Regions from separate parts of the Castellaniella sp. genome, predicted to be linked through region 2. Evidence: predicted binding sites of a transcription regulator. Region 2 holds the regulator's gene; each other region holds the start of a gene.
The links. The regulator NrdR, encoded in region 2, represses ribonucleotide reductase genes. The targets are predictions, from matches to a motif close to CACNANATNTNGTG.
Positions count from the first base shown of each region.

Region 1 (4,163 bases), 900 kb from region 2:
TTTGGGCAAATGGAAAAGGTGGGCGTGATCGTGATGTAGGGCAGTGAAAATCGGCTCAGGGTGCGGCGCACCAGGGTGCGGCAGGCCTCGGCGGAAGACAGAGGCTCAGTCATGTACAGATGGAGCACGGTGCCCCCGGTGTATTTGCGCTGCAGCTCGTCCTGGCGTTCCAGGGCCTCAAAGGGATCGTCGGTAAAGCCCACCGGTAATTGGGACGAATTGGTGTAGTACGGCATGTCCGCTGTCCCAGCTTGCAGAATATCGGGCCAGCGCATGCGGTCTTCCTTGGCGAAACGGTAGGTGGTGCCTTCGGCGGGGGTGGCCTCCAGGTTGTACATATGCCCGGTGGATTCCTGGAATTCCAGCATGCGGGTGCGGACATGGTCCAGCAGACGCACGGCGAAGTCATGGCCCCAGGCGCTGGTCAGATCATGCGCGTCTGCGGTGAAGTTGCGGATCATCTCGTTGATGCCGTTTACCCCGAGTGTGGAAAAATGGTTGCGCAGGGTGCCCAGATAGCGCCGGGTATAGGGGAATAAGCCCTGATCCATGTGCTGCTGGATGACGCGGCGCTTGATTTCCAGGCTGTCGCGACCCAGCTCCAGCAGAGTGTCCAGGCGGGCCAGCAGGGCAGCTTCATCGCCCCGGTGCAGGTATCCCAGCCGGGCGCAATTGATGGTGACCACGCCCAGCGAGCCGGTTTGTTCAGCAGAACCAAACAGGCCGTTGCCGCGTTTCATCAGCTCGCGCAGATCCAGTTGCAGGCGGCAGCACATGGATCGGATCATGTTCGGCTTCAGTTCCGAATTGATGAAATTCTGGAAGTAGGGCAAGCCGTATTTGGCGGTCATCTCGAACAGACGCTGGGCGTTGGGGCTGTCCCAGTCGAAGTCCGGCGTGATGTTGTAGGTGGGGATGGGGAAGGTAAAGGCGCGGCCACGGGCGTCGCCCGCCATCATGACCTCGATGTAGGCCTGGTTGATCAGGTCCATCTCGGCCTGCAGTTCGCCGTAGGTGAACGCGACTTCCTGACCGGCGATCACCGGAACCTGATCGCGCAAGTCTTCGGGGCAGACCCAGTCGAAGGTCAGGTTGGTGAATGGGGTCTGTGTGCCCCAGCGCGAAGGCACGTTCAAGTTGAAGATCAGTTCCTGCATGCATTGGCGCACGGCGGCGTAGTCCATGCCGTCCTGGCGGATAAAAGGCGCCATATAGGTGTCAAAGGAGCTGAAGGCCTGGGCGCCGGCCCATTCGTTTTGCAGGGTGCCCAGAAAGTTGACGATCTGGCCGACTGCGCTGGACATATGCCGTGGCGGGGCGGATTCGACCTTGCCGGGCACGCCGTTCAGGCCTTCGGTCAACAGGGTACGCAGCGACCAGCCCGCGCAATAGCCGGACAGCATATCCAGGTCGTGGATGTGCAGGTCCCCCTGGCGGTGCGCCTGGCCGATGATTTCCGGGTAGACATGGCTGAGCCAATAATTGGCAATCATCTTGCCTGAGGTGTTCAGGATCAGGCCACCCAGCGAGTAGCCTTGATTGGCATTGGCATTGACGCGCCAGTCTTGTTGCTGCAGGTATTCGTCGATGGATCGGATGACGTCGATCTGCGGAATTGGGCGGTTGTCGAAGGCAGTATCGACGTTTTTGGCAGTCCGGGTGGGCGCTGGGGTATCCATGGTTTGTTCCTATATATTGTGCTTTGTTGGATAGTAAACACTATATATAGTGGTATCAAGCGATTTGGTGGATTTGTTCGATAGGCTTGATCCGGATTAATTCCAGTGTGGCGGGGATAAAAAAAACCGCCAGAAAATATCGGCGGTGTTTGTCAGGCCGAAGGCCTGGGGGGCTGATCGTGCTTACGGCACGATATGGAAATCAATGACGATTTCGCCTGGGTTGCGGGCCAGGTATTCAAACTGGATGTTTTCGCCAAAGTGGTTTTTCAGTTGCTGCAGCAGGGGCAGGGGGTCGTGGTCGTTGCAAAAACGCATGGTTTCGCCAGGCTGCAAGGCCGACAGAGCACCAAAGATCGCGGCATGGCGAAAGCGTTTGGCAATGCCCCGGGCGTCCAGGGGATAGGTGTTTTCGGCAAACATGGGGATAGCGTCAGAGGCCACGGTGCGTTATTCCTGAAAAATGAATTGGAGATTCTGATTATAGGAACGCAGGGGGCTGGTCTGGGGGGGTAGCCCTATGCCGATCAAGGGATAGGCGTGGCGCCGGACTGGTCGGGGTGGCGTTGTTCCCAGTCTTTAATGGCTTGTTGCCAGGCGCGCTTTTCGTCAGCGTAAGTGTCGTACACGCAGGGGGTGCAGCCGTTGCCGCAGCATTCGTTCAGGTCGGGCTCGATGGGCTCGATGGGGCGTGGGTCATCATTCAAGGCAGGTGTATTCGTCATCTTCTTCAGGGTGGGCCGGTTGCCGAAGGTCTGCCCGCTGCGCTGGCCCAGATGGCTTGGTCATGCGCACGCAGGCGCGATGTTCAGACGCAACTGAGGTTGGCCTGGTTGCTGCGCTGGATGGCTTCGGGGATATCGATGCGCACGCTGGATTGGACGCGGCCATCGATGAACATCATCAATTCGCCGGCGCGAAAGGGAATCCAGGTCTCGTTGTCGGTCAGGGGTTTGGTGGTGATGACCGATACGCAGTCGCCGTGTTTGGCGTAGTGGGCAAAATCCAGTGTGATGTCCGTGTCGACCAGATGGGCCACCTGGAAGGGCCAGGCGCGAGTGATATAGGACAGGCTGGTGGAGCAATGTGCCAGCATGCAGCGGCCATTGGCCAGCAGAAAATTAAAGACTCCATACTGGGTCAGTTCGGCGGTCATTTCGGCTACGGCGGAGAACAGCGCTTGGTCGTCTGGCTCGGTGCGGCCAAATCGATGGCGCAGGCCTTCCATCATGAAACAAAAGGCATGCTCGCTGTCGGTCTGTCCAATCGGCAAGAAATCGCCCTGCAGGGTTGGTTCAAAGGATTTCAGGTCGCCATTGTGGGCGAACAGCCAGTGCCGTCCCCAAAGCTCGCGCACAAAGGGATGACAGTTTTCCAGTTCCAGCGCGCCCTGGGTGGCTTTGCGGATATGGGCGATGACGTTGCGCGATTTGATTGGGTAGCGCTTGATCAGATCGGCCACGGGGGAATGGCAGCAAGGGGCATTATCCAGAAAGCAACGAGAACCGCGGTTTTCGTAGAAGGCGATCCCGAAGCCATCAGCGTGATGGTCGGTGTCTCCCCCGCGGGCGGCAAAGCCCGTAAAAGAAAACGTGATATCGGTCGGCGTGGCGCAATTCATGCCCAGTAGCTGACACATGGCAGACCCCAGGAAAATGACCCCGGAATCCAATGCCGGGATAGTTCAGGCTTGAATTGTAACCCCGTGCCGCCGAGGTCGCAGGAATAAGCGCATAACAGACAGCCATGAACAACTGGCTTGTCATCGGCAAGCCACACTTTTTGCAGTTGTATCCGTATCGCCTATTGCCGCAGCATCAGGATTGCCTGGCGGTAGCCGCTGGCGGGATAGATGGCGGGGATGGGGGGGTGTTCGTCGCTGGGTTGCAGGGCCTGGGTGCCGGCCAGCAATGCCTGGATCATGGCCTCGATTTCCAGACGGGCCAGGGGGGCGCCAGGACAGGCATGAATACCCACGCCGTACAACAGATTCAGCTTGGGATCGCGGTCCAGACGGAATTCGTCCGGGTCGCCAAACACGGCTTCGTCGCGATTGGCCGAGGCCCAGATCAGGGTCAGGCGCTCGCCGGGCTGGATCTGGGTGCTGCCCACCCGCACCGGACAGGTGGGGGTGCGGCGGTTGGCGATCAGGGGGGCGTGCATACGCAGGATTTCATCATTGGCCGCCCCGACCAGTTCGGGCTGGTGTCGCAATTGGTCTTGCAGCTTGGGGTGGATAGCCAGGTAATGGGCAATGATGCCGATGCTGGAGGCCATGGTGCCGAGCTCGCCCACGGTCCAGTTGCGCAGGATGCTGACGATTTCGTCTTCGGTCAGCGGGTGGCCGTTGACGGTATCGCGCATCAGGCTGGTGGTGATGTCGTCCGGGGCCTGGTCGCCTGCCAGGCGGCGGGTCTTCAAGAGGTCGCGGATGGTTTGGTCGAATTCAGTGGCTACGGCGGCAATCGCATGGCCGTCGCCCGA
Region 1 covers NZ_JAUCCU010000001.1:487,056-491,218, reverse strand. Annotated here, with positions in the region: gene VDP81_RS02390 (ribonucleoside triphosphate reductase) at 1-1,679, opposite strand, end outside; gene VDP81_RS02385 (DUF2249 domain-containing protein) at 1,863-2,102, opposite strand; gene VDP81_RS02380 (oxidoreductase-like domain-containing protein) at 2,207-2,404, opposite strand; gene VDP81_RS02375 (class II glutamine amidotransferase) at 2,488-3,318, opposite strand; gene VDP81_RS02370 (cytochrome P450) at 3,483-4,163, opposite strand, start outside.
Region 1: a site for NrdR is predicted at 1,718-1,731, ahead of VDP81_RS02390 (ribonucleoside triphosphate reductase). Genes of this name have one in related genera too.

Region 2 (4,163 bases):
CTGCAATACTATTGCCGTACGACGCAATTTGAATGATTCTTTTCATGAAAGCACCTCTCTGCAAGATGCTTTCATTTAACTACGTATCACCCTACTTAGGGCAGCACCTCCCGTTTATGGGGTAGCGCCTAGAGCCCGGAACAAGAAAATGGGGTCAGACACCATTATTTTTTAATAATGGTGTCTGACCCCATTTCGGATCCTGGCGGACAGAGGGGGATTCGAACCCCCGATACGCTATTCACGTATACACGCTTTCCAGGCGTGCGCCTTCAACCGCTCGGCCACCTGTCCTGCATGTCTGGTAAAACCAAACAAACGAAGTCCGTAATTCTAGCACGATTTAGATGGCAGGCATGATGACGGAGCCCATGCTGCCGACCATGCGTTCGACGTAGCGGGCAATCAGGTCGATTTCCAGGTTGACGTTGGTGCCGACCTGAAGATTGCGCAGGGTAGTGACCTGGATGGTGTGGGGGATCAGGTTGATGGAAATTTCGGTGCCTTCCTCCTGATCATCGACGCGGTTGATCGTGAGGCTGACGCCGTTGATGGTGACTGAGCCTTTGTAAGCCATGTATTTGGACAGGTGGGCGGGCACGATAATACGCAGTTCGGTGGACTCGCCGACCGCGTCAAAGCAGGTGACCTGGCCGATACCGTCGACGTGGCCGGAGACCAGGTGGCCGTCCAGGCTGTCGCCCACGCACAGGGCGTGTTCGAGATTGACCTCGCCAGGTGCTTCCAGGCCGCAGGTACGCACCAGGCTTTCGCGCGAGACATCGACTTCGAATTGTTCATCGTGCAGGGCAACGACGGTCATGCAGGCACCCTGAATGGCGATGGAGTCGCCCAGACGGCTGGAAGTCAGCGGCAAGCCGCCGGCATCGATCATCAGACGCACGCCGGATTCGGCCTGGTCGCCCAGCGGGCTCACCTGGGTAATGCGGCCTACCGCCGCGACGATTCCTGTAAACATGATCATGTCATCCTTTTTGAGAATGGGTGGTTTTACGCACTGCTGGGCAGGCCACAAGCGGTACTCAGGGCCTGCCAGCGGGCAGTGTCACGCAGATGCAGGCGCAGGTCGGGACCAATGGGCCGGGCGTCCAGAAACTGGTATCGAGGGGCCTGGGCCAAGGTCTGCAATGCGCTGGGCAATGCGGCCAGACCCTGGCCGTCGCCCAGAATGCAGGGGGCCACATAGACCAGCCATTCATCGATATGGCCTCCGGCCACCAAAGCACCCTGCAGGCGGGCACCGGCCTCGACGTGTACCTCGTTGATGTCGTGCTGGCCCAGCCACTGCATCAGGGCATCCAGATCTAGTGCCCCGCTGACAGACGGAGGCAGGATGATAACGCGGACATTGCGTCCGGCCAAACGGGCGGCCTTGGCGCCATCAGGGCGTGAGGTGAAAATCCAGACGGGGTTGCCGTTGAAGATCCGCGCCTGTTCGGAAATAATGAATTGGCTATCCAGCACCGCGCGGATGGGCTGGCGCGAGGTGGGTACGGCGCGCACATCCATTTGGGGGTTGTCGGCCAGGATAGTGCCGATCCCGGTCAGCACCAGGCAGGCGCGGGCACGCCAGTGGTGGCCATCGGCGCGGGCATGGTCGCCGGTAATCCATTGGGACTGGCCGTCCGGCAGAGCAGTGTGGCCATCCAGGGACATGGCGGATTTCAGCCACAACCAGGGGGTACCGCGCGTCATGCGGGCGCAGAACCCAGGGTTCTGCAGCAAAGCGTCCTGAGCCATCAGGCCTGCATCGACCTGGATGCCAGCCTGGCGCAGGCAGGCAATGCCGCGGCCGGCCACCAGGGGATTGGGGTCCTGCAAAGCCACGACGACGCGATGAATGCCTGCGTCGATCAGGGCCTGGGCGCAAGGCGGGGTGCGGCCCTGATGGCTGCAGGGTTCCAGGGTGACATAGGCGGTGGCGCCAGCGATGTCTATGCCCTGCTGGGCCGCCTGCCACAGGGCCTCGGCTTCGGCGTGACGTTCGCCGACCCGCTGTGTGTGGCCTTCGGCCAGCCAGCGGCCATCCCGCACCAGCACGCAACCCACGCGGGGGTTGGGGCTGCTGAGAAACAGGGATTTTTCAGCCACAGCCAGTGCCCGGCGCATCCAGCGGTGGTCTTCGGTGGAGAAATCAGGGGGTATGATCATCCGGGGAGCGAAACTCATCAATGGTGTGGGCGAATTCGCGGATGTCTTCGAAGCTGCGATAGACCGATGCGAAACGGACATAGGCGACCTGGTCGAGCTGGCGCAATTCGGCCATGACGAGCTCGCCGACCTGATCGGAGGTGATTTCGCGTTTGCCGCTGGTCAGGAGTTTTTCCTGGATGCGGACCACGGCGGCGTCCAGCGCGGGAGCGCTGACGCTGCGTTTGCGCAAGGCCAGCGCCATGCTGGCGCGCAATTTTGCGGGATTGAAGTCCACCCGCGAACCATTGCGCTTGACCACGGCAGGCATCATCAGATCGACGCGTTCGTAGGTGGTAAAGCGCCGGTCGCAGGCCGTGCAGCGCCGCCGACGGCGGATGGTATCGCCTTCTTCGGAAACCCGGGAGTCAACCACCTGGGTGTCGGGACAACTGCAAAATGGACACTTCATCTGTGTACCGGGCGCCCGCAGGCGCCCGTCCTGTTAGCGGTAGACCGGCAGACTGGCTGTCAGCTGGTTGACACGCTCGCGCACACGGGCAATGTTGGCCTCGTCGTTGGGGTTATCCAACACGTCGGCGATCAGGTTGCCGGTGAGCTCGGTCTCGGATTCCTTGAAGCCGCGGGTCGTCATGGCGGGGGTGCCCAGACGGATACCGCTGGTGACAAAGGGCTTTTCAGGATCGTTGGGAATGGCGTTTTTATTGACCGTGATGTGGGCCTGGCCCAGCACGGCTTCGGCGACCTTGCCGGTGATGCCCTTGGCACGTAGATCGACCAGCATCAGGTGGCTTTCGGTGCGCCCGGAGACAATGCGCAAACCGCGCTTGACCAGGGTTTCGGCCAGCACGCGGGCATTGGCGGCGACCTGGGCGGCGTAGGCTTTGAACTCGGGCTGCAAGGCCTCGCCGAAGGCAACTGCCTTGGCGGCGATGACGTGCATCAGGGGGCCGCCCTGAATCCCCGGGAAGATGGCCGAATTGATGATTTTCTCGTATTCGGATTTCATCATGATGACGCCACCGCGCGGACCACGCAGGGATTTATGGGTGGTGGTGGTGACGAAATCGGCGTGCGGCACGGGATTGGGATAAATGCCCCCGGCCACCAGCCCGGCATAGTGGGCGATATCGACCATGAACAGGGCACCGTTGTCGTGCGCGATGCGGGCCATGCGTTCGAAGTCGATGTGCAGGGAATAGGCCGAGGCGCCGCCGACGAGGAGCTTGGGCTTGATGGTGCGCGCCAGTTCTTCGAGCTTGTCGTAGTCCAGGACTTCGTTGGCATCCAGGCCGTAGGAATGAAATTCGTAGAGCTTGCCTGAAGCGTTGACCGGCGAACCGTGTGTCAGGTGACCGCCTTCGGCGAGGCTCATGCCCAGGACCTTGTCGCCGGGCTTCAACACGGCCATGTAGACGCCCTGGTTGGCCTGCGAGCCGGAGTTGGGCTGGACGTTGGCCGATTCGGCACCGAAGATTTCCTTGACCCGGTCGATCGCCAACTGTTCGACGATATCGACGTATTCGCAACCACCGTAATAGCGCTTGCCCGGATAGCCTTCGGCGTACTTGTTGGTGAGCTGCGAGCCTTGGGCCTGCATCACCGCCGGGCTGGTGTAGTTTTCCGATGCGATGAGCTCGATGTGTTGCTCTTGGCGGATGTTTTCTTGTTGGATGGCTGCCCAGATTGCGGGATCAGCCTGATCAAGGGTACGGGAGCGGTCAAACATGAGGGTTCCTGGAAAGGAGGGAAGAAAAGGGATGCGCGTACGCTGCGCGGCAAATCCGATCATTCTAGCGCGAACGACTAGCGGCGGACACTGTGCGCCTTTTAGCATGGTCCACCTGAAAAGGCAGCCAGCCCAGGCGCGTGGCAGATAGAGCAGCAGCGGGCTACAGGGCGTGCAGGCGCGGATTGAGCGTGTAGGTGCCGGTAATGCTGGCGCTGGCCAGCGTATGGCCCTGCAAAGCGGCTAGCGCCTGGGCGCCGGT
Region 2 covers NZ_JAUCCU010000001.1:1,382,290-1,386,452, forward strand. Annotated here, with positions in the region: gene VDP81_RS06640 (hypothetical protein) at 1-46, opposite strand, end outside; tRNA gene VDP81_RS06645 (tRNA-Ser) at 204-294, opposite strand; gene VDP81_RS06650 (riboflavin synthase) at 344-979, opposite strand; gene ribD (bifunctional diaminohydroxyphosphoribosylaminopyrimidine deaminase/5-amino-6-(5-phosphoribosylamino)uracil reductase RibD) at 1,012-2,172, opposite strand; gene nrdR (transcriptional regulator NrdR) at 2,156-2,623, opposite strand; gene glyA (serine hydroxymethyltransferase) at 2,657-3,901, opposite strand; gene VDP81_RS06670 (YbhB/YbcL family Raf kinase inhibitor-like protein) at 4,065-4,163, opposite strand, start outside.

Region 3 (4,163 bases), on a different contig from region 2:
GGACTTCCCAGGCGGATTCATACCAGGCACCGAGTTCATCGCCTTCGGGAGCGGCCCAGTAATTGACCCGCTGATTATCGGTCTTGATCATGGTGAGTTCGCGAATCGGATAGACGCCATTGGTGGTGCCCGATGAATTCGCCGAGGTCTCGGTCGGCATGTGGGCAGCCACCACTGAATTGCGGATACCACCATTGGCAACGATCTCGGCGCGCAGGGATTCCCAGTCGTACTGGTTTTTAAAATCAGCGACCTTGTCTATGTTGGGGTTGTAGGTGTCGATCGGCAACCAGCCCTGAGGCCAGCGGGTCTTGTGCATCCACGGGGCGTTACCTAGTTCACGGCCCAGTTGGAGGCTGGCCTGCACCAGATGGTAATAATGGCGTTCGGCCACCCAATGCACGAATTGCTTGCCTTCGGTTTCGGTGTAGCGCTTATGGCTACGCGCCATCAAATGGGCCAGACCCAGCATCCCCACCCCTGCGTTCAGCCGGGCCTTGGAGGTGACCCCGACGTGTGGCAGTTCATAGTCAGCCAGGTGAATGCATTTGTCGATCATCAGCAAGGCGTAGTAGGCGACCTCTTGGTATTGGGCATCGGACTCGATGTTGGACACCACAATGCCGGCCAGATTGCACGTAGCGACCTCGGGCGAGGAATAGCGCACGATGCGCGCCACCTGGCGGCCATCGGCCAAGGTGTCGCCGGCGGCCAGGTCTTCCTGATAGATCTGACCACGGGTCGTGTCCACCATCCCGGTACCCGGCTGCAGGGTATGCAGGCGTCCATCGGCATCCTCGAATTCCACCAGACTGATGTCCGTCGTCTGGTAAAGCTCGGTGATGTGGTTGTAGGGCTCCGTGGGCAAGGCGATCTCGGAGCATAGGTTAGAGCTGTAAATCGTGCCCTTGAAGGGCGTATGACGATTCATCTCGTAGATGTTGTGCTCGTAGACGCGGCCCGTTTCGTTCCACTCGTTAATGGCGGTGATCAGCAGTTCGCGGGCATTGACGGTCTGTTTCTTGAAGCTGGGATCGGCTTCGTATTTGGCATAGAGCTGCTCGAAGCGGGCCTCGTCGCTGCTGTACAGGGCATCGTAGAGATCTGGCGCGGTATAGCAGTTAAACAGAAAGATGTTTTCGTTGCGGGCGACCTTGCGGGCAAAAAAACGATTGCCGCCCCAGGAATAATCCATACCGCGGATCTTGCGGTCCTCGGTGGACATGGGGTTTTTCAGGCGCAGCAGCACATCGACCTCGGGGTCGAAGATGGAAAAATAGCTGGTGCAGGCACCGCCACGGCCATTTTGCAGATTGGCCTTGATTTCAGCCACGACCGCGCGCAGATAGGGCAGCTTCCCCTGGTGACGAATCACGCCGCCGCGCACGGGATCATTGACCGAGCGCGTCTGCAGGTAGGACCCGATGCCGGCGCTCATGTAGGTCATGGTATTGGCAATATGGTTGCCCACCGCGATGGATCGCGCTGAATCGCCCGAGGCATACAGGCAGCAACTGGCATAGCCACGCAAAGGAGTACCCAGATTGATGTGGTTGGGCGTGGGGGCGTTGATGCGGTTTTTAGACAGGTGTTCGTAGAATTTCGCCACGTCGTTCATGCGGCGCTGGCGCGGCTGGTCCACCGCCAACGCCATGGCCATGCGCATGTAGACGAACTGCGGGGTCTCGTAGTGTATGCCCTTGACGCGGTCGGAGATGGCGTATTTGGACCGGTGTGTATGAATCTGATAGTGAGCATATTCGAAATCACGCGTGTGATCGATCATGCCCTCGACCTGAAAGTATTCTTCTTCAGAATAATCCAGGCGCTCCATGTAGCCTAGTTGTTCGAGCAGGCGATGCAAGGTCAACACCGAGGGAAAAGCCCCGCCGCAGACGTCTTTCAGTTCTTTTTGGGCCAAGGCGGCATACAAGCGCCCGGCCATGCGGTTATACGACCAGGTATCGGCATCCAGGCAGTGTCGGATCAACTGTATCTGCAGGAATTCCGAGGAGCACTCCTCGGGCATATTGGTGACGGTCTCCAGCACCACGGACGGCCAATCCACGCGATCGCCCAATGTGGTGGCACCCCATTCACCCCAGCCATTGAGCTTGGACGGAATAAAAGGTTCTTTGCGTCCATCACGTTTGACGACGGTCTTGATCATGGCAGTATCTTCTTTGGGTGGGAGTGGGTGATGATGTGCTGCGGTCAGCATTCTGTTGTGCTGGCAATTCACACCAAATATTGTGCATATGCTACAACAAACACACTACATGTAGTGGTCGAAAAATGACCAAAACCTGCCCGCCAGACCGCTGGGCAGCGCGCAAACCAACAATGGCGCGGCCTCCCGGAGTTGAAACGGTTTGTTAAATCAGCGGCATCCTGGTCTGCCGATCCATACGCACCAGCGCCTCGAAATCGGCCAGCGGAATCGGGCGGCTGAACAGGTATCCCTGCCAGGTATGGCAATGATGACGCTGCAGAAAATCACGCTGCTCGGCGGTCTCCACGCCTTCGGCGATGACTCGCAAGCCCAGGCTGATGCCCAGGGCCACAATGGTGCGTGCAATCGTGGCATCGTTGGGATCGGTCAACACATCGCGCACAAAGCTCTGGTCGATCTTGATCTGGTCCAGCGGCAGTCGCTTAAGATAAGCCAGCGATGAATAACCCGTGCCGAAATCATCCAGGGCAAAGCTCAGGCCATAGCGCTTCAAGCGCTCCATTTTCTGGACCGTGTCCTCTAGGTTCTGCAGCAACAGGCCCTCGGTGAGTTCAAGCTCCAGCAGATGGGCATCAGCCCCGGTGCCGGCCAGTGCAGCCAGCACCTGATCGACAAAATCAGCCTGACGGAATTGACGCGGACTGACATTGACGGCCACGCGCAAACCGACCATGGCCGGATCTTCAGCCCATTTTGCCAGCTGCTGGCAGGCCGTGCGCAAGACCCAGTCGCCCAAAGGCAGGATCAGGCCGCTTTCCTCGGCCAAAGGAATGAACGAAGCGGGCGGCACATAGCCATCGCGCGGATGCTGCCAACGCAGCAACGCCTCACAGCCAATAATTCCTTGTGGACCCACCTGCGCCTGGTAGAAAAGCTCGAACTGGTTTTGCTCTAGCCCCACCCGGATATCCGCTTCCAGGGCAGCCCGCCCATGCACCACATCCTGCATGCGAGGATCATAGAAACGCAAGGTATTGCGCCCGGCGGATTTGGCCTGATACATGGCCAAGTCGGCGCGCCGCAGCAGTTCATCGACCTTCTCGCCACGCCCGCGAAACAGGCAGGCCCCCACACTGACGCTGGAATGATAGTAGGTATTTTGCAGTTGATAGGGCGTGCGCAGGAGATTGAGTATCTGCTGGCCGATGGATTCCACCTCTCGGGCGGCATCCTCGATCTGCTCGGCAAGGTCGGTCAACACGATCACGAATTCATCGTCTCCGTGGCGGGCGATGGTATGGGCCTGGGCCAAGCCCGTGCGCAGGCGATACGCTACCTGGCGCAGCAGCTCGTCCCCCGCCTCATGGCCGCGGGTCTCGTTGAGTGTCTTGAAGTGATCCAGATCCAGCATCAGCAAAGCCCCGTACTGCCGATGGCCGCTGCTGAGGGCCAGCGCCTGTTCCAGGCGATCCACCAGGAGGCGGCGATTGGGCAGGTCAGTCAGGGCATCGTTATAGGCCAGGTAGTGGATTTCTTCCTCGGCGGCCTTGCGGGCGCTGAGATCCACGATGGTCATCAGATAATCAGCGCCGAATTTCAAGCCGGACAGTTCAACCAAACGGACCGTGGCATCCTTGCACAGAATCAAGGTTTCCAGATGCGCGCGCGTTTCGCCGACCTTGGCATCCGGGCGCCACTGGCGTTCCCAGGATCGGCGGATTTCGCGCCGGTCATGGGAATCGGGGATGGTCAGCATCCACCAGGCCCGGACATCCGGCATGTCCTGGATGTCATAACCGCAAATCTGCAGGAATTGCTGGTTGCGAAACACAATCTGCTGTTGGGCATCCACCAGGCATACCCCGACTGGCAGATGATCCAGCAAAGTACGCAAATGGTGTTCGCTATCGCGCAGGGCGTCTTGCATCCGGCGGCGCTCTGTGACGTCCTGGATGACAGCCACATGATAGTCGGGCGCAGCCCCGGCCTG
Region 3 covers NZ_JAUCCU010000002.1:345,230-349,392, reverse strand. Annotated here, with positions in the region: gene VDP81_RS13200 (ribonucleoside-diphosphate reductase subunit alpha) at 1-2,170, opposite strand, end outside; gene VDP81_RS13195 (EAL domain-containing protein) at 2,376-4,163, opposite strand, start outside.
Region 3: a site for NrdR is predicted at 2,274-2,287, ahead of VDP81_RS13200 (ribonucleoside-diphosphate reductase subunit alpha). Genes of this name have one in related genera too.